2 regions of the Caldimonas taiwanensis NBRC 104434 genome follow, and region 2 is predicted to be linked to the other one. Evidence: riboswitches for the same ligand, from Rfam matches in the RefSeq annotation. Region 2 holds a riboswitch; the other holds the start of a gene.

Region 1 (9,749 bases), on a different contig from region 2:
CGACCGGCGGGATGACTATGCACGCGCAGGGGTGCCGATGCTGCCGGTCACCCACGGCGTGGCCTACACGGCGCGGCGGGTGCTGGGCTACGCACTGGCCTTGGTGCCGGTCAGCCTGTTACCGGTGGCCCTTGGCATGGGCGGTTGGCTCTACCTGGCCGGGGCGGTGCTGCTGGGCCTGCGCTTCGTCGCCATGGCCTGGAGGTTGCAGCGCGACCTGCGCGTGGCGTTGCCGCTGTTTCGCTATTCGATCGGCTACCTGTTCGGGTTGTTCGTGCTGTTGCTGGTCGAAGCCACGTGGGCTTCGTGAGCGTTCTCACCAGCCCAGTCCGAGCCGCAGCGGCAGGTACAGCGCCATGCCCACCACGATGGTGCCCAGGATGTCGCGGCGCCAGAAGTAGTAGGCCGTGGCCGCGACCAAGCCGAACAGGCGCGCATCGCGCCAAGTCGTGATCAATTGCCCATGCGTCATCAGCACTTCGGGGGCGATCACGGCCGCCAATGCCGCCAGAGGGGCGTACTTCAGCCCGCGCTTGACCCAGCCAGGCAGGGGCAGCTCGCGGCTTGGCAACAAAAAGAAGCTGCGCGTGATCACGGTGATCACGGCCAGCCCGCTGATCGTCAGGAGGGCTTCCCAGCCATTCATGTGTCGGCTCCGCGCCGGTGCATGCGCTTGTAGGCCCGCTCGGCGGTTTCCATCATCAGGCCGGCAGCCACTGCAGCGGCAATGGCCACCACGATGTTCAGTTTCAGCGGCAGCGCATAGGCCGCCACGGCGGCAGCACTGGCCACCGCCGCGGCCACCCAGGTGGCGCGCTCGCCCAACAGCGAGCACATCACCCCCAGCAGCGCCAGCACGCCGGCAAAACCCAGCCCCCATGCGGGCGGAATCGCATGGGCCAGCACGATGCCCAGCACCGAGGCGCTTTGCCAGGCGATCCAGTTCGTCGCCACGCCGCCCCAGTAGTAGGGCATCTGATCGTCCACCCGGTGCGTGGGCTCGGGAAAGCGCTTCATGAACAGCACGTAGTTCAAGTCCCCGCTGAAATAGCCCAGCACGCAGCGCTGGTGCAAAGGAAAGCGCGCAAAGTAGGGCCGCCACATGGCGCTGAAGATCACGAAGCGCAGGTTCACGCAGGTGGCTGCCGCCCAGACCACCCACATCGGCGCGCCGGCGGCCATCAGCGGCAAGGCCGTGAGTTGGGCACTGCCGGCGAACACGAAGAAGGTCATGAACAGCGCCAACGGCACCGACAAGCCCGATTTGACCATGGCCACGCCAGTGACCAGCCCCCAGGCGGCGATGCCCAGCGCCAAGCTGACCATGTGACGGGCGCCGAGGCGGAATTCGGGATGGCGCCAGACGGCGCGTAGTTGCGAGAGGTTCATGCAAGCGACAGTAAAAGGGCATTGTCGCCAAAACTGGCGTACAGCGACCTGAACATAGGATGATTGGAGACCGCGGCTGGCTCAGGAGGCGGTGCCCCCCGTGGGCCTTTGATCAGTCGGCCGAGGAGGACGCCTGGAGCGGGACGGCCCGCAGCAGCAGTCCGGTGGCGGACACCCGCAATTCCATCTCACCGGTCCCATGGATGGCCTTGAACGTGGCCGAACCATAGTCGGTGTCGAGCACACCGGAGAGCCAGCCGAAGCGCTCTCGCAGGCTGAACAGGTCCACCGGCCGGTCCAGGCGCAGGCTGTAGACCGTGCGCTGCTCGGCACGTTCTTGCTCGAGCGAGAGATAGCGGCCTGCCACCCGGTCCAGCTCATAGGCGGTGTGCAGACCCAGCAGGTGGGCCCATGGCTTCCACTTCAGCACGTGTGCGTCCACGTACAGGGCATCGCCACGCAGCTCGAAGGACTGGCGGCGACCGTCCGGCAGGGTGAAGTGGGCGCGGAAGTGCTGTGGCCCCAGGGGTTCGATGCGGATGCGTGCGGCCACTTGCTCTTGTGTCAGGGCCTGGTAGCCGTGCATGCCCAGCCCGACCAGGCTGAAGGCCACCCCACCGATCAGCAGCACCATCCCGGTGAGTGTGTGGACCAGCAGGCCCAGCGGGCGAGCGCGCAGCAGGCTGCGAAAGGCCGCAGCCATGAACGACAGGCCCAGCAGCCACAGGGCGAGCGAGGCCCACCCACCGGGCCCGAGGACCGAGGGCATGTCCGCGAACCAGCTCCTCATCACCGCGCTGTCCATGACCCCATGCTGCCACGGACTGCCTTTCCGGGTTGGGCAAGACCGAGCACGCGGGATGGCCATGTGCGGGCACAATCCTGGGCCGTGGCGAGGGCCCGCGGCCCAGGAGACAGCTTCGATGAGCGCGTTGGACCAAGACCGTGATGCATTGCGACGGCGCTTGCTGGCGGCGCGCCAGGCGCTGCCGGATCGGCTCGAGCGGGCCGTGGCCTTGCAAACGGTGCTGCGCAGCTGGCTGGTGGGCCGGCGCGAGACACGCATCGGCGCCTACTGGCCCATCAAGGGCGAGTTCGACCCGCTGCCCGCGCTATACCGTTGGCAGGACGGCGCCCCGCCGGGGGTGAGCCGCCAGATCGGCCTGCCGGTGGTGGACAAAACCAGCAGGCAGTTGCGCTTTCACGTGTGGTTTCCGGGCTGCCCGATGGAAGAGGACGCCTATGGCATTCCCAAGCCCAAGGGCACCGAGGCCTTCGAGCCCGAGCTCTTGCTCGTGCCCTGTGTGGGCTTTGGGCCGGCCGGCCTGCGCTTGGGCTACGGCGGTGGGTTCATCGACCGCACCCTGGCGGCCCTGCAGCCGCGTCCGTGGTCGGTGGGGCTGAGTTATGCGCACGGCTTCGTGCCGCTGCTCAAACCCCTGGCCGGCGATGTCCATCTGGATACCCTGCTCACCGAGGAGGGGGTGATGTGGGAGCGCGGCTGATGCGGCCCCTCAGGCCAAACCCAGCCGCTGGCAGATCTGCAGCGTGGCGTGGGCTTGGTTCATCGTATAGAAATGCAGCCCTGGCGCCCCGCCCGCACGCAGGCGCTCGCACAGCTGGCTGACCACGTCCAGCCCGAACGCCTGGATCGATGCCTTGTCGTCGCCATAGGCCATCAGTCGCAGCCGGATCCAGCGCGGGATCTCGGCGCCACACGCATCGGAAAAGCGCATCAGCTGTGACGAGTTGGTGATGGGCATGATGCCCGGGACGATGGGCACGTCCACTCCGAGCTTGCGAGCTTCATCGACGAAGCGGAAGTACGCATCGCCATTGAAGAAGTACTGCGTGATCGCCGCGTTCGCCCCGGCCCGCACTTTGGCGGCGAAGGCTTGCACGTCGGCGTCCGGAGAGCGGGCCTGCGGGTGCATTTCGGGATAGGCGGCCACCTCGATGTGGAAGTGGTCCCCCGTCTCGGCCCGGATGAAGGCCACCAGATCGCTGGCATGGCGGAACTCGCCGAAGCTGCCATAGCCACTGGGCAGGTCGCCTCGCAGCGCCACCACACGGCGGATGCCCAGTTGGCGAAACTGCGCTAGCTGAGCGCGCACGCTCTCACGGGTGGCGCCGATGCAGGAAAAATGCGGTGCGGCGTCCACGCCTTCGGACAGGATGGCCTGCACCGTTTGCAGGGTGCCATCCTGCGTGGAGCCGCCGGCGCCGTAGGTGACGGAGCAGTACTCGGGCTGGAGTGCAAAGAGCTGCGCGCGCACCGCGGCGAGCTTGTCCACCCCTTCGGGGGTTTTGGGCGGGAAGAACTCCAGGCTGATCGGCAGCCGGTTCTCAGTGGCGTTCATCGATTCCTCTTCGTGTGTGTTCGGTAGACATCAGCCGCGCGTGCAGGCCCAGATGAAGAACTCGCGGTTGCCATCCCCGCCGGTGATGGGGCTGTCGAACCAAGCGCGCACCGTCCAATCCAGCGCTCGACAGGCCGCGCGCAGACGCTGCTCGACCCGCGGGTACAGGTGGGCGTCTTTCACCAACCCGCGTTTGCCCACCTGGCCGGGGCTCAGCTCGAACTGCGGCTTGACTAGCATCAGCACCTGGGCCCCGGGCTTGAGCCACGGCGCCAGCGGGGCCAACACCAAGGTCAGTGAGATGAAGGACAGATCCCCCACCATCAAATCGAAACTGCCCTGGGCCTGCTCGGTGGCAAAGGCCGTGCCCTGTGGCGAGCGCGCGTTGAGGCCTTCGTAGACGGTCACGCGCGCATCGCCGCGCAAGCGCTCGTGCAATTGGCCTTGGCCCACCTCCAGCCCCACCACCGCGGCAGCGCCGGCTTGCAGCAGCACGTCGGTGAAGCCGCCGGTGCTCTGCCCCACGTCCAGGCAGCGCCAGCCCCGCACGTCCAGACCGGTTGCGCGCAAAGCGCCTTCCAGTTTGAGTCCGCCGCGCGAGACGAAGCGCAGCTCGGCATCGTCCACCACTTCCAAGGCGCAGCCTTCGGGCAGGATTTCTCCGGCCTTCTTCGGCGCCTGCCAGCCTTGCGGCCCCTTCCAGCGCACCGCCCCGCGCTCGATCAGCCGTTGGGCGGCCGAGCGCGACGGCGCCAAACCTTGCTGCACGAGGAGTTGATCGAGACGGGGCATCGCAAGCCTCCGGCATGCCGCCCAGGCCGCAGCGGCGGCGGCCCCGGTGGCCCGAAGCACAGGCCGCTGCGGTGGCGGGGCCGACGATCAGTACCGGTAGGTGTCGGGCTTGTAGGGCCCTTCTTTGGGCACGCCGATGTAGGCGGCTTGTTCGTCGGTCAGCACGGTGAGCTTGGCGCCGAGCTTGGACAACTGCAGTCGCGCCACCTTCTCGTCCAGATGCTTGGGCAGCACATAGACCTTGCCCACTTCGTAGCGCTCGGGCTGGGTGTAGAGCTCGATTTGCGCCAGCGTCTGGTTCGCAAAGCTGGAGGACATGACATAGCTCGGATGCCCCGTGGCGCAGCCCAAGTTCACCAAGCGCCCCTTGGCCAGCAGGATGATGCGTTTGCCATCCTCGAAGATCACGTGATCGACCTGCGGCTTGATCTCTTCCCAGCGGCACCGGGCTTCCAACGAAGCGACATCGATCTCGTTGTCGAAGTGGCCGATGTTGCACACGATGGCCTGGTCTTTCATGCGGGCCATGTGTTCGTAGGTGATGACGTGCTTGTTGCCGGTGGCCGTCACGAAGATATCGGCCTTGTCGCAGGCCTCGTCCATCGTGACGACCTTGTAGCCTTCCATGGCCGCCTGCAGCGCGCAGATGGGGTCGATCTCGGTCACCCAGACCTGGGCCGACAAGGCCCGCAGTGCCTGGGCCGAACCCTTGCCCACGTCGCCATAGCCACACACCACGGCGATCTTACCGGCGATCATCACGTCGGTGGCGCGCTTGATGCCGTCCACCAGCGATTCACGGCAGCCGTAGAGGTTGTCGAACTTGCTCTTGGTGACCGAGTCGTTGACATTGATGGCGCGGAACATCAGTTCGCCACGTGCGGCCATTTGCTTGAGCCGGTTGACGCCGGTGGTGGTCTCTTCGGTGACGCCGATGATGGCCGCGCTCTTGCGCGAATACCAGGTCGGGTCCTGCGCCAGCTTGGCCTCGATGGCCGCAAAGAGGACGCGCTCTTCTTCACTGCTGGGATGGGCCAGGACCGAGCGGTCCTTTTCGGCACGTCGGCCCAAATGCATCAGCAGCGTGGCATCACCGCCGTCGTCCAGGATCATGTTGGGGCCTTCGCCTTCCGAGCCGGCCGGTCCGAACTCGAAGATGCGGTGGGTGTAGTCCCAATAGTCCCGGAGCGACTCGCCCTTGTACGCGAACACGGGCGTGCCTTGGGCGACGAGCGCGGCGGCCGCATGGTCTTGCGTGCTGAAGATGTTGCACGAAGCCCAGCGCACGCTGGCGCCCAGGGCCTGCAGCGTTTCGACCAGCACGGCCGTCTGAATGGTCATGTGCAAGCTGCCGGCGATGCGCGCGCCTTTGAGCGGCTGGCTGGCTGCGAATTCCTCGCGGATGGCCATCAGGCCGGGCATTTCGGTTTCGGCGATGCGGATTTCCTTGCGCCCCCAGTCGGCGAGCGACAGGTCGGCCACGACGTACTGGTCGCTCGACAGGGCGGGCTTGAGGACAGCGTTCATGAGTTTCTCCTGATGGAAAAACCGCCGTGCGCCGGGGGAAGGTGGACAGGCCCACCCGGCCAGACACATGCGGGTGAGCGCCGTTGCGATCGAAGCCGTCCGAGCCTGGGGCCTGCAGGCCTTGCAACGCTCCTCGGACAGACCTCGATTGTAGCCGCCCCGGGCGGGGGCATGTTGGGCTGGGCTGCACCGCGACGGCCAAAACCGGTAGCATTGTCACTTTGCACGCGGCTTTGACGTGCTCGGGCGTCGCCAGGCGTCCTTTCCTTGGCTCATCGGCCAAGACTGTGGAGAGTTTCCCGTGTCTTTTGCCTCCGAAACCCGGCGTCGCCGGACGTTTGCCATCATTTCCCACCCCGATGCGGGCAAGACCACGCTGACCGAAAAGCTGTTGCTCTTTTCAGGCGCGATCCACATCGCCGGCTCGGTCAAGGCGCGCAAGGCCAGCCGCCATGCCACCTCCGACTGGATGGAGATCGAAAAGCAGCGTGGCATCTCGGTGGCCAGCTCGGTCATGCAAATGCTGTACCGGGACCACGTGATCAACTTGCTGGACACACCGGGCCACAAGGATTTTTCGGAGGACACCTATCGCGTGCTGACCGCGGTGGATTCGGCGCTGATGGTGATCGACGCGGCCAATGGCGTGGAGGCGCAGACCCGACGCCTCATCGAGGTGTGCCGCCAACGCGACACCCCCATCCTCACCTTCGTCAACAAGATGGACCGCGAGGGCCGCGACCCCATCGCGCTGCTGGACGAGATCGAGCAGGAACTGGGCATGCCTTGCGTGCCGATGACCTGGCCGGTGGGCCAGGGCAAGGCGTTTGCCGGCATCGTCAATCTGCGCCAAAAGAACATGCGGCTGTTCAAGCCGGGGCAAGATCGCCTCACCGACGACGAGATCGTGCCGCTGGAACAGGCGCAGACGTTGCGCGCGCGCTTCGGTCACGACTTCGAGCTGGCCGAGCAGAACATCGAGCTGCTGAGCGAGGCCGCGCCGGCGTTCGACATGGAGGCCTTTCTGGCGGCCAAGCAGACGCCGGTGTTTTTTGGCTCGGCCGTCAACAACTTTGGTGTGCAGGAAGTGCTCGATGCCCTGGTCGATCTGGCCCCGCCGCCGGCGCCGCGGCGCAGCACCACGCGGCTGGTGCGGCCCGACGAGGAGCAGTTTTCCGGCGTGGTCTTCAAAGTGCAGGCCAACATGGACCCGGCGCATCGGGATCGCATTGCCTTCGTGCGCGTGTATTCGGGCCGCTACACCCAGGGCATGAAGCTCAAGGTGCAGCGCACCGGCAAGGAGTTGCGCCCCACCAGCGTCGTGACCTTTCTGTCGCAACGCCGTGAAGCCGTGGAGGAGGCTTATGCCGGCGACATCATCGGTTTCACCACGCATGGCGGCGTGCAACTGGGCGACACCCTCACCGAAGGCGAGGCCTTGCAATACACCGGACTGCCGTTCTTTGCGCCCGAACTCTTCCAGGCCGTCGAATTGGCCAACCCGATGAAGAGCAAGCAGCTGCAGGCCGGGTTGATGCAGCTGGGCGAAGAAGGCGCCATCCAGGTCTTCCGTCCGCACGAGGGCGGCCCGATGCTGCTGGGGGCCGTGGGTCAGCTCCAGTTCGAGGTGGTGCAGCACCGCTTGAAGACCGAATATGGGGTCGATGTGCGCCTGATGCCCTCGCGCTTCGTCGGCGCCCGCTGGGTCAGCTCCGACTCTGCCGAGGAGCTCAAGAAGTTCATCGACCTCAACGGCAGCAAGTTGGCGCTGGATGCGGCCGACACCTTGGCCTATCTGATGACCTCGCCCTATGACCTGCGTTTGACGCAAGAGCGGCACCCACGCATCCGCTTCCATCCGCTGCGCGAACACGCGGGTCTGACATTGCAGCAGGCGGCTTGATGGCTTCGCCGATGTTGCCCTTGTCGGCCTGGCCGGCCTTGGCGCGCCGGCGGCTGCGCGGCCTGTTCACCGACATCGACGACACCCTCACCCGCGAGGGGGTGATCATGCCCGAGGCGCTGCAGGCCCTGCACGCGCTGCGCGCTGCCGGGGTGGTGGTCATCCCCGTCACCGGGCGGTCGCTGGGGTGGTCCGAGCCCTTGGCGCGGCAGTGGCCGGTGGCGGCCATCGTGCCGGAGAACGGCGCCCTGGCCGTGCTGCCCGATGGCCGGCGCCTGTACCTGCAGGACGAGGCCACGCGGCAGCGCAACGCCCGACGCCTGGCCGAAGTGGCCCAGCGCATCCTGGCCGAAGTGCCGGGCGCTCGGCTGGCGCGCGACAGCGCAGGACGTCTGACCGACATCGCCATCGATCATGGCGAATTCACGCACTTGCCGCCCGAGCGCATCGACCAGGTCGTGGCGCTGATGCGCGGGCAGGGGATGGTGGCCACCGTCAGTTCCATCCACATCAATGGATGGTTTGGCACGCATGACAAGTGGAGCGGTGCGTGTTGGATCGCCCAGGAACTGCTGGGCGTCGATCTGGAGCAAGAGCTCGACCGTTGGGCTTATGTGGGCGACTCCACCAACGATCAGCCCATGTTCGAGCGTTTCGAGCACAGCGTGGGCGTGGCCAACATCGCGCGTTTCGTGCCGCAGATGCAGCACCTGCCGCGCTATGTCACTGCGTCTGCGCAAGGAGCCGGCTTTGCCGAGGTCGCGCATGCCGTGCTGGCGGCCCGCTGATCAAGGCGCCAAGCCGGGCAGGCCTGTCCATAGCGCATCCAAGTTGGAGATTCCCCAGTCCGCAGGATTTTCGGGGCCGACGATGCGGTCATGGGTGTACGCAGCGCCCAGATCCAGCACCTCGGGCACGATGTAGGTGTTCGATTTGGTCGAGAAAAAGACCTTCACCCGAGGCCGCAACAGCGAGTGTTCGTTTTGTTCCAGCACCACGCCCAGCCGTCCGGACTGCAGGCGCACCAGCGAGCCCGTCGGATAAATGCCCACGCATTTCACGAAGGCTTGAAACACCCGCTCGTCGAAATGCCCCTCCTTGGCCCACAGCGCCATCTTGCGCACAGACTCGGCAGGATGCCAGCCGGCTTTGTACGGGCGATCCGAGGTGATGGCGTCATACACATCACACACCGCCCCGATTTTCGCGTGCAGGCTGATGGCATCGCCGCTGAGCCGGTCGGGGTAGCCGCTGCCATCGATTTTTTCATGGTGGTGCAGGCACACGTCCAACGCCATCTCGCTGCGCACACCGGCCCGCTGCAGCATCTCGAAGCCGGCTCGCGGATGGGCTTGAACGCAGAGGAACTCCTCTTGCGTCAGCCGACCCGGCTTGTTCAGGATCTCCAGAGGGATGACCGCTTTGCCCAGATCGTGCAGCAAGCCGGCCAGGGCGGCTTCCCGGACGTCTTCGGCACTGAGCTGGAGTTGCCGTGCCACGGCGGCACACAACGCGGCCACGGCCACGGAGTGCAAATAGGTGTAGTCGTCTTTGGTTTTGAGGCGGGCCAGACTGATCAGTGCATGAGGGTTGCGCTCCAAAGAATCCGAGACCTCGTGGGCCAGGGCCTTCAGCGGCGTGGTATCGACCACGCGGCCCAAGCGGGCTTGCCGAAAGAGGTGCTTGATTTGTGTCTTGGCTTGAGTCAGGACCCGCTGGGCGTGTAGCACCTCGGCTTCCAGGCTCATGCGGCGTGGCGCCGATGGCGATGCCGGGCG
Region 2 (9,749 bases):
TTGAGGTCAAAATGAGCGATTGTAGGCAGCGTCCTTGCACGGACCGGGGCGGTCATGGCGCTTGAGCCGGGGCGCCGCCGGTTCCTGCTGGCCCTGGCTTGGGCGGGGCCCTCGGTGGCCGGGGCGGGTTTGCCCGAGCCGGGGAGGCCGGCGCGCGCCGTCTGGCCGCCGCCGGTCACGTTGGACTACCAGGTGCGCCGCGGGTTGTTGTCCGGGCAGGGGCGCCTCATCTGGGACCCGCGGCCGCCGCGCTACCGGTTGCGGTTGGAGGCCCGCGTGGCGCTGCTGGGGACGGTCTTGACGCAGACCAGCACCGGCACGCTGGAAGACGGGGGCTTGGTGCCCGAGCGCTTCACCGACGAACGCTTCCGTCGCCCGTTGCGGGTGGCTGATTTCCAGCGTCCGAGTGGCCCGATCGTTTTCAGCGGCCGCCAGGACACCCAGCCCCTGCAGCCGGGCATGCAAGACCGTCTGAGCTGGATGATCCAGTTGCCGGCGCTGGTGCAGGCCGATCCCGGCTGGCAGCACAGCGGTCGAGAGCTCGGCCTGGTCGTGGTGGGCGCGCGCGCGGACCTGGATCGCTGGGTGTTCCGCTCCCATGGGCAGCAGACGGTCGCGCTGGCCGACGGCCGCAGCCTGCAGGCCTTGCATTTGGAGCGTTTGAACCCGGCCTCCGGCGGCACCCATGCCGAGGTGTGGCTGGACCCGGCGCGTCACCACCTGCCGGTGCGCGCCCGTTTGGTCGAAGGGCGGGACGAGCCCTTCGAGCTGGTGCTCACGGGGGGCTGAGCCCCGCGTCTCAAGCCGGCCCGCGCAGCGCCGATACCCCCGGCATCTGGGGGGCGTTCGGCAGGCTTGAAACTTGCAGAGGCGCCCCCAGATCTCAAGCACAGCAGGGACCGTGCGGCACTGCCACCCAGGTCGCACCGGGACCGGCCCGTGAAGGAGAGTGCTCCATGCAAATGGTCTACAACTCGGACAATTACGCCGTCGTGGCATTCGAGGTGCCCACGCAAGAGTCGGCGGCCCAGGCGGGGCAGCCGGGCGGGGCGCTGACGCGCGGGGGCTACGAGATCGTGGACAAGTTCGCGCGCAAAGAAATTTATCTCGAGGGGGCGATGGCCGAAAGCTTCAAGGCCGGTGTGGAGGCCCTGATCCAAACGTCGCCCAGCGTCGAGGAGATCGACGCCTACATCGAACGCTTCACATCGCTGGCGCACCAGCCCTTGGTGCTGCACTGACTCCTCCCCCCAGCCCGCCGCGGGGGGTGGGCTTCCCATGCCGCGTGGCCTGCGCTATGGTGGCCGCACATCCGTCCTTGGCGACCAGGAGGTGCGCATGGCTCGACGTCTGGCGCAGGCACGCCAATGGCCTTCCCCGGGGCTGCACGAGGCCCCCGTGCTCGACCGCATGTGTTCGCACTTCGTGCTGACGCTCACGCTGCGTCATCCCGGGCGTTTCAATGTGCGGCGCGACTGGAACGCCCTGCTGGGGCTGACCGGGCGCCATCTCGTCTGGCCCGATCCGGTCTTGCAGCGGCTGCGGGCTTATCTCGGCCGTCGCTGTGTCGGCAATGTGCTGTGGCGCGGACATGAACGACTGGACGACGCCACCTTCTTGCAACGGCACGGCGCCTGGCGCGGCCCCTACGAGGAGGGCACGCTGTTTTTCTATCTCGACGAGTACATCAAAGATGCGCCCAAAGACCTGATGGCCGTGCTTGGCGCCACGCGCGATTGGCTCGAGCGCGAGCTGCGGCGCGAATCGACCTTGGTCCAGCGCAACATCGACGCCCTGGGCGGCTTGCTGCAACTCAACCCGGCCGAGCGGGCCGTGCTGTTGTACGGCACGCTGGCGCGCTATCAGCGCGAGCTGCGCAGCCTGTTGGTCGAATTCAAGGTGGCCAGCGCCCAGGAGGCCTATGCCTTGCTGGCCGAGGTGGCCGGGGTCGACGAACGGGAGGTGGCCGAGGCCTTGCGCGCCGGCTCGCGGCTGGAGCGCATCGGCATGGTCGAGAACCTGCTGTCCGAGCACAACATCACGGACTTGGCCGACCTGATGAAGGTGTCCGAGCAGCTGCCGCCGGTGCTGATGCGGGAGTACCGCGATCCGGCCGACCTGATGGCCGTGTTCACCCGACCGGCGACGCCCACGCAGCTGACGCTGGCCGATTTTCATTACGTGGCCGAGGATGCGCGCGTGATGGTGGCTTTGCTGCGCAATGCCGTGGCCCGTCGGGAGCCTGGGATCAACATCCTGGTCTATGGCCCCCCCGGCACGGGCAAGACCGAATTGGCCAAGGTGGTGGCCAAGTCTGCCGGGCTGGAACTCTACGAAGTGGAATATGCCGACCGGGATGGCCATTCGCTGTCGGGCCGTGACCGTTACCGCTCGTTGCAGATCAGCCAGGTTTTCCTCAAAGGCAGCCCCCAAGTGGCCCTGTTGTTCGATGAGGTGGAAGATGTCTTTCCGCCGCTGTCCACCGATGCCGCGCAGTGGATGGCTCGGCTCGAGGCCGGTGAGGGGCCGCCCAATGGATCGGTCAGTGGCAAGGCATGGGTCAATCAGGTGCTCGAGAGCAACCCCGTGCCGGTGATGTGGGTGACCAACCGTATCGAGCAGATCGACCCGGCCTTCCGGCGGCGCTTTCAATACCACCTCGAATTGCGCTCGCCGCCGCCCGGGGCCCGCGAGGGTCTGGTGCGCAAAGCCTTGGAGGGGGTGCCGGTGGGTCCAGGCTTGGTCCAGCGGCTCGTCGCTCGCCAGGGGTTGACGCCTGCGCAAATCCGCACGGCGGTGCGCTTTGCCCGCCTGGCGCGCGAGGGCGATGAGCCCGCCGGACTGGAAGCCTTGATCGAGCGCCAGCTCGCCAATGCCGACCGCGCGCTGGGCGCGGGCATGCCTGCGCGTGGCCCGCGGGTGAGCGTGACGCATTACGACTTGGAGCTGCTGAACACCGAATCGCGCTTTCCGGTGGCGCGCATCGTCGAGGCTTTGCGCGGCCGCCAGGTGGGCACCTTGTGCTTCCACGGTCCGCCGGGCAGCGGCAAGACGGCGCTGGCCGAGCATATCGCCGCGCAGTTGCAGCGGCCCTTGCTGGTGCGTCAGGCGTCGGACTTGGTGAGCAAGTACGTGGGCGAGACCGAGCAGCACATGGCCCGCATGTTCGAGGAGGCGCAGGCCGAAGGCGCGGTGCTGCTGTTGGATGAGGCCGACAGTTTTCTGCGCAGTCGCCGCCGGGCCGAACGCCATTACGAGGTCAGCGAAGTCAACGAAATGCTCCAGGGCATGGAGCACTTTGCCGGCATCTTCATTTGTACCACCAATCTCTTCGACGAGCTGGATGAGGCGGCGCTGCGCCGTTTCACGTTCAAGATCCGATTCTTGCCGCTGCGGCCCGCGCAGCGTGAACGCCTGTTCGCCATCGAGGCCCTGGGCGATGCGCAGGCCCCTCTGGGGCGCGAGCAGCGCGAGCGCCTGGCCCGGCTGGACCAGCTCACCCCGGGTGATTTTGCCGCCGTGTGCCGCCAGGCCGACTTGCTCGGGGAGGCTTTCACGCCCGACGAATTCCTGTCGCAGCTGGAGGCCGAGCACCGCAGCAAGCCCGAGGTGCGCGTTCGCCGCGGCATCGGCTTCGTGCGCTGAAGCGGCGGCCCTTGCGGGCGGCCGCCCCAGACCCCATGCCCGAAGCGGTCTGAGGCGGCCTGCCTACAATGCAGGCATGGACGAGCGACCCTACACCCGCGCCGCCGCGCTGCCGGAGCTGATGCGTCAGCGCATCGTCATTCTCGACGGCGCGATGGGCACCATGATCCAGCGTTACAAGCTGAGCGAGGCCGACTACCGCGGCACGCGCTTTGCCGACCATCCCAAAGACCTCAAGGGCAACAACGAACTGCTGGTGTTCACCCGGCCCGATGTGATCAGCCAGATCCATGAAGCCTATCTGGCCGCCGGCGCCGACATCATCGAGACCAACACCTTCGGGGCCACTTCGGTGGCCCAGGAGGACTATGGGCTGGCCGCGATGGCGCGCGAGATGAACGTGCAAGCCGCCCGACTGGCGCGCGCGGCCTGCGAAAAATTCGCCACGCCAGACAAACCCCGTTTCGTGGCCGGGGCCTTCGGTCCTACGCCGCGCACGGCCAGCATCAGTCCGGACGTCAATGACCCTGGGGCGCGCAACATCGATTTCGACACCTTGCGCGCGGCGTATTACGAGCAGGCCGAAGGCCTGCTCGAAGGCGGGGCCGACCTCTTTCTGGTGGAAACCATCTTCGACACGCTCAACGCCAAAGCGGCGATCTTTGCGATCGACGAATTGTTCGAGGCCACCGGCGAGCGTGTGCCGGTGATCATTTCGGGCACCGTCACCGATGCGTCGGGGCGCATTCTCTCGGGCCAGACCGTCACGGCCTTTTGGCACTCGGTGCGCCATGCGCGCCCCATCGCCGTGGGTCTGAACTGCGCGTTGGGGGCGGCGCTGATGCGCCCGTACCTGGAAGAGCTGGCCAAGGCCGCGGACGACACCTTCATCTCCTGCTACCCCAATGCGGGGCTGCCCAATCCGATGAGTGACACCGGTTTCGACGAGACGCCCGAGGTCACCAGCGCGCTGATGGAAGACTTCGCGCGCGCCGGGCTGCTCAACATCGCCGGCGGCTGCTGCGGCACCACGCCCGAACACATCGCGGCGATCGCCCAGCGGGTCGGGCACTACCGGCCGCGCTGCCGGGCCCAGGGCTTGTTCAGCCGCCTGGTGCCTCAGGCGGCTTGAGCGCGGCCGCCTCGGCGCTCAGGGCGCCGGCACGCTGATGAGCAGCTCCACCCGGCGGTTGAGCGCCCGCCCTTGGGCCGTGGCGTTGTCGGCCACGGGTTCGGTCTTGCCGCGGCCTTCGGCGAGCATGCGTTCGACCGGCACGCCGCGCCCCACCAGGTAATCGCGCGTGGCTTCGGCGCGCTCTTTCGAGAGGCGGTTGTTCAGCGCGTCCGAGCCGCGCGCATCAGTGTGTCCGAGGATGAGCACCTGCGCGTCTGGCGCTTCGAGCAAGGCGGCGGCCACCAGGTCCAGGGTCTGCCGGAAGCCCTCGGTCACCGCGGCACGCCCGGACACGAAGGAACTGTCGCCCGTGGCGCGCACCAGCAGACGGTTGTCGTCGGTGCGTCGCACCTCGACCTTGCCGGCTTGGGCGGCGCTCAACAGGCGTTGCGCCAGCGCCTCCATCGAGGCCGTCCAGGCGTGGCCGTCGATCACCGAGACGGCTGGGGGCGCCACAGGTGCCGGTGGCGCCACCGGCGCTGCCGCCGGCGCAGGCGGCGGTGCTTCGCTCGGCCTGGGCTCGGTGGCGCAGCCGGCGAACCAGGTGATGGCGGCCATGAGGGGCCACAGTCCTCGCAAGCGCTTGCTCATGTCTTTTCCTCCTGAGTTGGATCGGTGGGGACGAAGAAAAGCCCCGGCCGGATGCCGGGGCTGGGCAGGGCGCAGCGGCGATCAACGGGCCTGAGCGGTTTGCTCGCGCTCGGCCACGAAGATCTCCACGCGCCGGTTCTTGGCGCGGCCTTCGGCCGTGTCGTTGCTGGCCACGGGTTCGCGGCTGCCGCGGCCGTCGATCGTGATGCGTGAGACGGCCACGCCGCGGGCGACCAAGTAGTCGCGCGTGGCTGCGGCACGCTCGAACGACAAGGGGTTGTTCACCGCATCGGAGCCCGTGCTGTCGGTGTGGCCGATGATGCGGATGTCGGTGGCCGGGTGTTCGCGCATGCTTTGGGCGAACTTGTCGAGCACGTGGGCCAATTGGGGACGGATGGCCGCGCGGCCCACGTCGAAGCCGGCGTCGGCGGGGATCTGCACGCGGATCTGGTTGTCGGCGGTGCGCTCCACGCCGATGCCGGTGCCCGCGCTGGCTTGCTCCATCTTGGCGCGTTGCTCCTCCATGCGCTTGGACCAGATGTAGCCGCCCAGCGCACCGACGGCCGCGCCGGCCGCCGCGCCGGTGGCCGCGCTCTTGCCTTTGTTGCCCCCGGCGGTGGCCAGACCGATCAACGCACCGGCGGCCGCGCCGATGCCAGCACCCTTGGCGGTGTTTTGCTGGGTTTCACTCATGTTGGCGCAGCCTGAGGCCAGCAAGGCCAAGGCGCACATTGCCACGATGCTTCGCTTCATGATCGTTCCTCTTACTGCCAAAGTCCACATTCCAGCCCAAGCATGGCCGACTGGCAAGGTCAGGGCGTTGAAAAATGTAACGGCCGCAGGGTCCGTGGGCCGCCCCCCGATTGGAGGGGCTTGGCGTAAAATGCGTTCCCTCCAAGGAGCGTTGCAGCACCGGCTCCTCGGGCGTCTTGTGTCAGGCTTGGAGTTTTTTCTCTCGCAACGACGCTCGCCCGCGCCGCCACGGGGGAGCCGTGGCCCCTTGCATGACCGGCCATGACTTCTGCCTCTGCCTCCCACATTGCCTCCTCTGCGATGCCGCCGATGCGACTGTCGGGGCTGGAACCCGTGTTGATCGGTGAGGGCACGCTGTTCGTCAACATCGGCGAGCGCACCAATGTCACCGGCTCCAAGGCGTTTGCGCGCATGATCCTCAACGGCCAGTTCGAGGACGCCTTGGCCGTGGCACGCCAGCAGGTGGAAAACGGCGCGCAAATCATCGACGTCAACATGGACGAGGCCATGCTCGACAGCAAGGCCGCGATGGTGCGTTTTTTGAACCTGATCGCCTCCGAGCCCGAGATCGCGCGCGTGCCGATCATGATCGACTCGTCCAAGTGGGAGGTGATCGAGGCCGGCCTCAAATGCATCCAGGGCAAAGGCATCGTCAATTCCATCTCGCTCAAGGAGGGCGAGGCCGAATTCAAGCGCCAGGCCCGGCTGATCCGGCGCTATGGCGCGGCCACCGTGGTGATGGCCTTCGATGAGCAGGGCCAGGCCGATACCTTCCAGCGCAAGATCGAGATTTGCGAGCGGGCCTACCGGATCTTGGTGGACGAGGTGGGCTTCCCGCCCGAGGACATCATCTTCGACCCCAATATCTTTGCGATTGCCACCGGCATCGAGGAGCACAACAACTACGCGGTGGACTTCATCGAGGCCACGCGTTGGATCAAGCAGCATTTGCCGGGGGCCAAGGTCTCCGGCGGTGTGTCCAACGTGAGCTTCTCCTTCCGCGGCAACGAGCCGGTGCGCGAGGCCATCCACACGGTGTTTCTGTACCACGCGATCCGCGCCGGCATGGACATGGGCATCGTCAACGCCGGGCAGATCGGGGTGTATGACGAGCTCGACCCGCAACTGCGCGAGCGCGTCGAGGACGTGGTGCTCAACCGCCGCCCCGACGCCACCGAGCGCTTGCTCGAAATCGCCGAGGCGGTCAAAGGCTCGGCCAAGGACGACAGCGCCCGCTTGGCTTGGCGCGCGCTGCCGGTGGAGGAGCGCTTGAGCCATGCGTTGGTGCATGGCATCACCGACTTCATCGTCCAAGACACCGAGGAAGCCTGGCAGAAGATCAAGGCCCAAGGCGGCCGCCCGTTGCATGTGATCGAGGGCCCGTTGATGGCCGGCATGAACATCGTGGGCGACTTGTTCGGTGCGGGCAAGATGTTTTTGCCGCAGGTGGTCAAGAGCGCACGCGTGATGAAGCAGGCCGTGGCCCATCTCGTGCCCTACATCGAGGAGGAAAAGCGCCAGCTCGAGGCCGCCGGCGGCGATGTGAAACCCAAAGGAAAAATCGTCATCGCCACCGTCAAGGGCGACGTGCACGACATCGGCAAGAACATCGTCGCGGTCGTCCTGCAGTGCAACAACTTCGAGGTGGTCAACATGGGCGTGATGGTGCCCTGCCAGGACATCCTCGCCCGTGCCAAGGTCGAAGGGGCGGACATCATCGGGCTGTCGGGGCTCATCACGCCCAGCTTGGAAGAAATGCAGTACGTGGCCTCGGAGATGCAGCGCGACGAATACTTCCGGGTCAAAAAGATCCCACTGCTCATCGGTGGGGCCACCACCAGCCGCGTGCACACGGCCGTGAAAATTGCCCCGAACTACGAAGGGCCGGTGGTCTACGTGCCCGATGCCTCGCGCAGCGTGAGCGTGTGCTCGGACTTGTTGTCGGACGAGCGCGCGGCGAAGTACCTCGAAGAACTGCGGGCCGACTATGAGCGCGTGCGTCAGCAGCATGCGGGCAAGAAGCAGGCGCCCTTGGTGAGCTTGGCGCAGGCGCGCGCCAACAAGACCCCGATCGATTGGGCCTCGTATGTGCCGCCCAAACCCAAGTTCCTGGGCCGGCGCGTGTTTCGCAATTACGATTTGGCCGAGATTGCGCAGTGCATCGACTGGGGTCCGTTTTTCCAGACCTGGGATTTGGCCGGTTCTTTTCCGGCCATCCTCACCGACGAGATCGTGGGCGAATCGGCGCGGCGCGTCTACAGCGACGGGCAGCGCATGCTCAAGCGGCTGATCGAAGGCCGCTGGCTCACTGCGCATGCGGTGATCGGCTTGTATCCGGCCTGTCAGGTCCACGATGACGACATCGTGCTCTATGCCGACGAGGCGCGCACCCAGGTGCTGATGACTTGGTACGGCCTGCGCATGCAAACCGAGCGCCCGGTGGTCGATGGGGTGCGTCGCCCCAACCGCTGTCTGGCCGACTTCGTCTCACCGCTGAACAACGATTACGTGGGCCTGTTCGCGGTGACCGCCGGCATCGGCGTGGAGAAGAAGGAGCGGTACTTCTTGGATGACCACGACGACTACTCGGCCATCATGCTCAAAGCGCTGGCCGATCGGCTGGCCGAGGCGCTGGCCGAGCGCATGCACCAGCGCGTGCGCACCGAGCTGTGGGGCTATGCTCCGGACGAGGCGCTGTCCAACGAAGAGCTGATCGCCGAAAAATACCGTGGCATTCGCCCGGCCCCTGGCTACCCGGCCTGCCCGGACCACAGCGTCAAACGCGACATGTTCCGAGTGCTGGGGGCGCACGAGATCGGGATGGGCCTGACCGACAGCCTGGCCATGACCCCGGCGGCCAGCGTCAGTGGGTTCTACCTGGCGCACCCGCAGGCGGTGTACTTCAATGTGGGCCGGGTGGGGGCCGATCAACTCGATGATTTGGCCCGCCGCAGCGGGCGCGACCGCGCCGAAGTCGAGCGCTTGGCCGGGGCCTGGGTCTGAGTGCGCAGCTCCAGCGGCAGCACGCCTTGCAAATAGGCGTCGATGAGCGCATGAGCGCTGTCCAGTGGCTCCAGCTCGGGCAGGCGTAGCAAGCGCAAGCGCAGCAGGCCACCCAGGAAGCATTTGGTCTCCAAGGCCGCCAGGCGGGGCGTGATGTCCGGGCGCAGCGTGCCTTCCAGACGGGCTTGTTCGTAGGTGCGCTCGAGCTTGCCGATCAGGTCTTGGCTGTGAGCGATCCAGTCGCTCAGATCCTCGCTGCGTTCGCCGACGAATTCGCACTTGAACTCCAGAATCTCCATCACCACCCGCAGCTCGGGGTCATCGATGGAGCCGATCAGCTGACGCAGGAAATTGCGCAGGCGGTTGCGCGCGTCGGCCTTGGGGTCGAGCAGCAGCGTGTAGTCCAGCCGATCGATGAAGGGGATCGAGACTTCATCGAACATGGCGTCGATCAACTCGCCTTTGTTGGCGAAATGCCAGTACACCGCGCCGCGTGTGACGCCCGCTTCCTTGGCAATGTCCTCCAGGCTGGTCATCGACACGCCTTGGGCGTGGAAACACCGCCGCGCGGCCGCCAAGATCG

The links. A riboswitch is a leader RNA that binds a small molecule or an ion and turns the genes downstream of it on or off. The one in region 2 is predicted to bind S-adenosylhomocysteine.
Region 1: another riboswitch for S-adenosylhomocysteine. It lies ahead of ahcY (adenosylhomocysteinase); the one in region 2 lies ahead of metH (methionine synthase).

The regions. Positions count from the first base shown of each region.
Region 1 is NZ_BCWK01000002.1:186,725-196,473, reverse strand. Features, by position in the region: gene CTA01S_RS02615 (heme o synthase) at 1-310, shown strand, start outside; gene CTA01S_RS02610 (AzlD domain-containing protein) at 317-646, opposite strand; gene CTA01S_RS02605 (AzlC family ABC transporter permease) at 643-1,389, opposite strand; gene CTA01S_RS02600 (hypothetical protein) at 1,502-2,158, opposite strand; gene CTA01S_RS02595 (5-formyltetrahydrofolate cyclo-ligase) at 2,313-2,894, shown strand; gene metF (methylenetetrahydrofolate reductase [NAD(P)H]) at 2,904-3,749, opposite strand; gene CTA01S_RS02585 (TlyA family RNA methyltransferase) at 3,780-4,541, opposite strand; gene ahcY (adenosylhomocysteinase) at 4,629-6,068, opposite strand; S-adenosyl-L-homocysteine riboswitch at 6,137-6,209, opposite strand; gene CTA01S_RS02575 (peptide chain release factor 3) at 6,370-7,971, shown strand; gene CTA01S_RS02570 (HAD family hydrolase) at 7,971-8,759, shown strand; gene CTA01S_RS02565 (HD-GYP domain-containing protein) at 8,760-9,749, opposite strand, start outside.
Region 2 is NZ_BCWK01000001.1:275,523-285,271, forward strand. Features, by position in the region: gene CTA01S_RS01435 (DUF3108 domain-containing protein) at 55-789, shown strand; gene CTA01S_RS01440 (BTH_I0359 family protein) at 957-1,241, shown strand; gene CTA01S_RS01445 (ATP-binding protein) at 1,339-3,645, shown strand; gene CTA01S_RS01450 (homocysteine S-methyltransferase family protein) at 3,722-4,777, shown strand; gene CTA01S_RS01455 (OmpA family protein) at 4,796-5,410, opposite strand; gene CTA01S_RS01460 (YiaD family glycine zipper/OmpA-like lipoprotein) at 5,492-6,163, opposite strand; S-adenosyl-L-homocysteine riboswitch at 6,301-6,386, shown strand; gene metH (methionine synthase) at 6,425-9,166, shown strand; gene CTA01S_RS01470 (TetR family transcriptional regulator) at 9,091-9,749, opposite strand, start outside.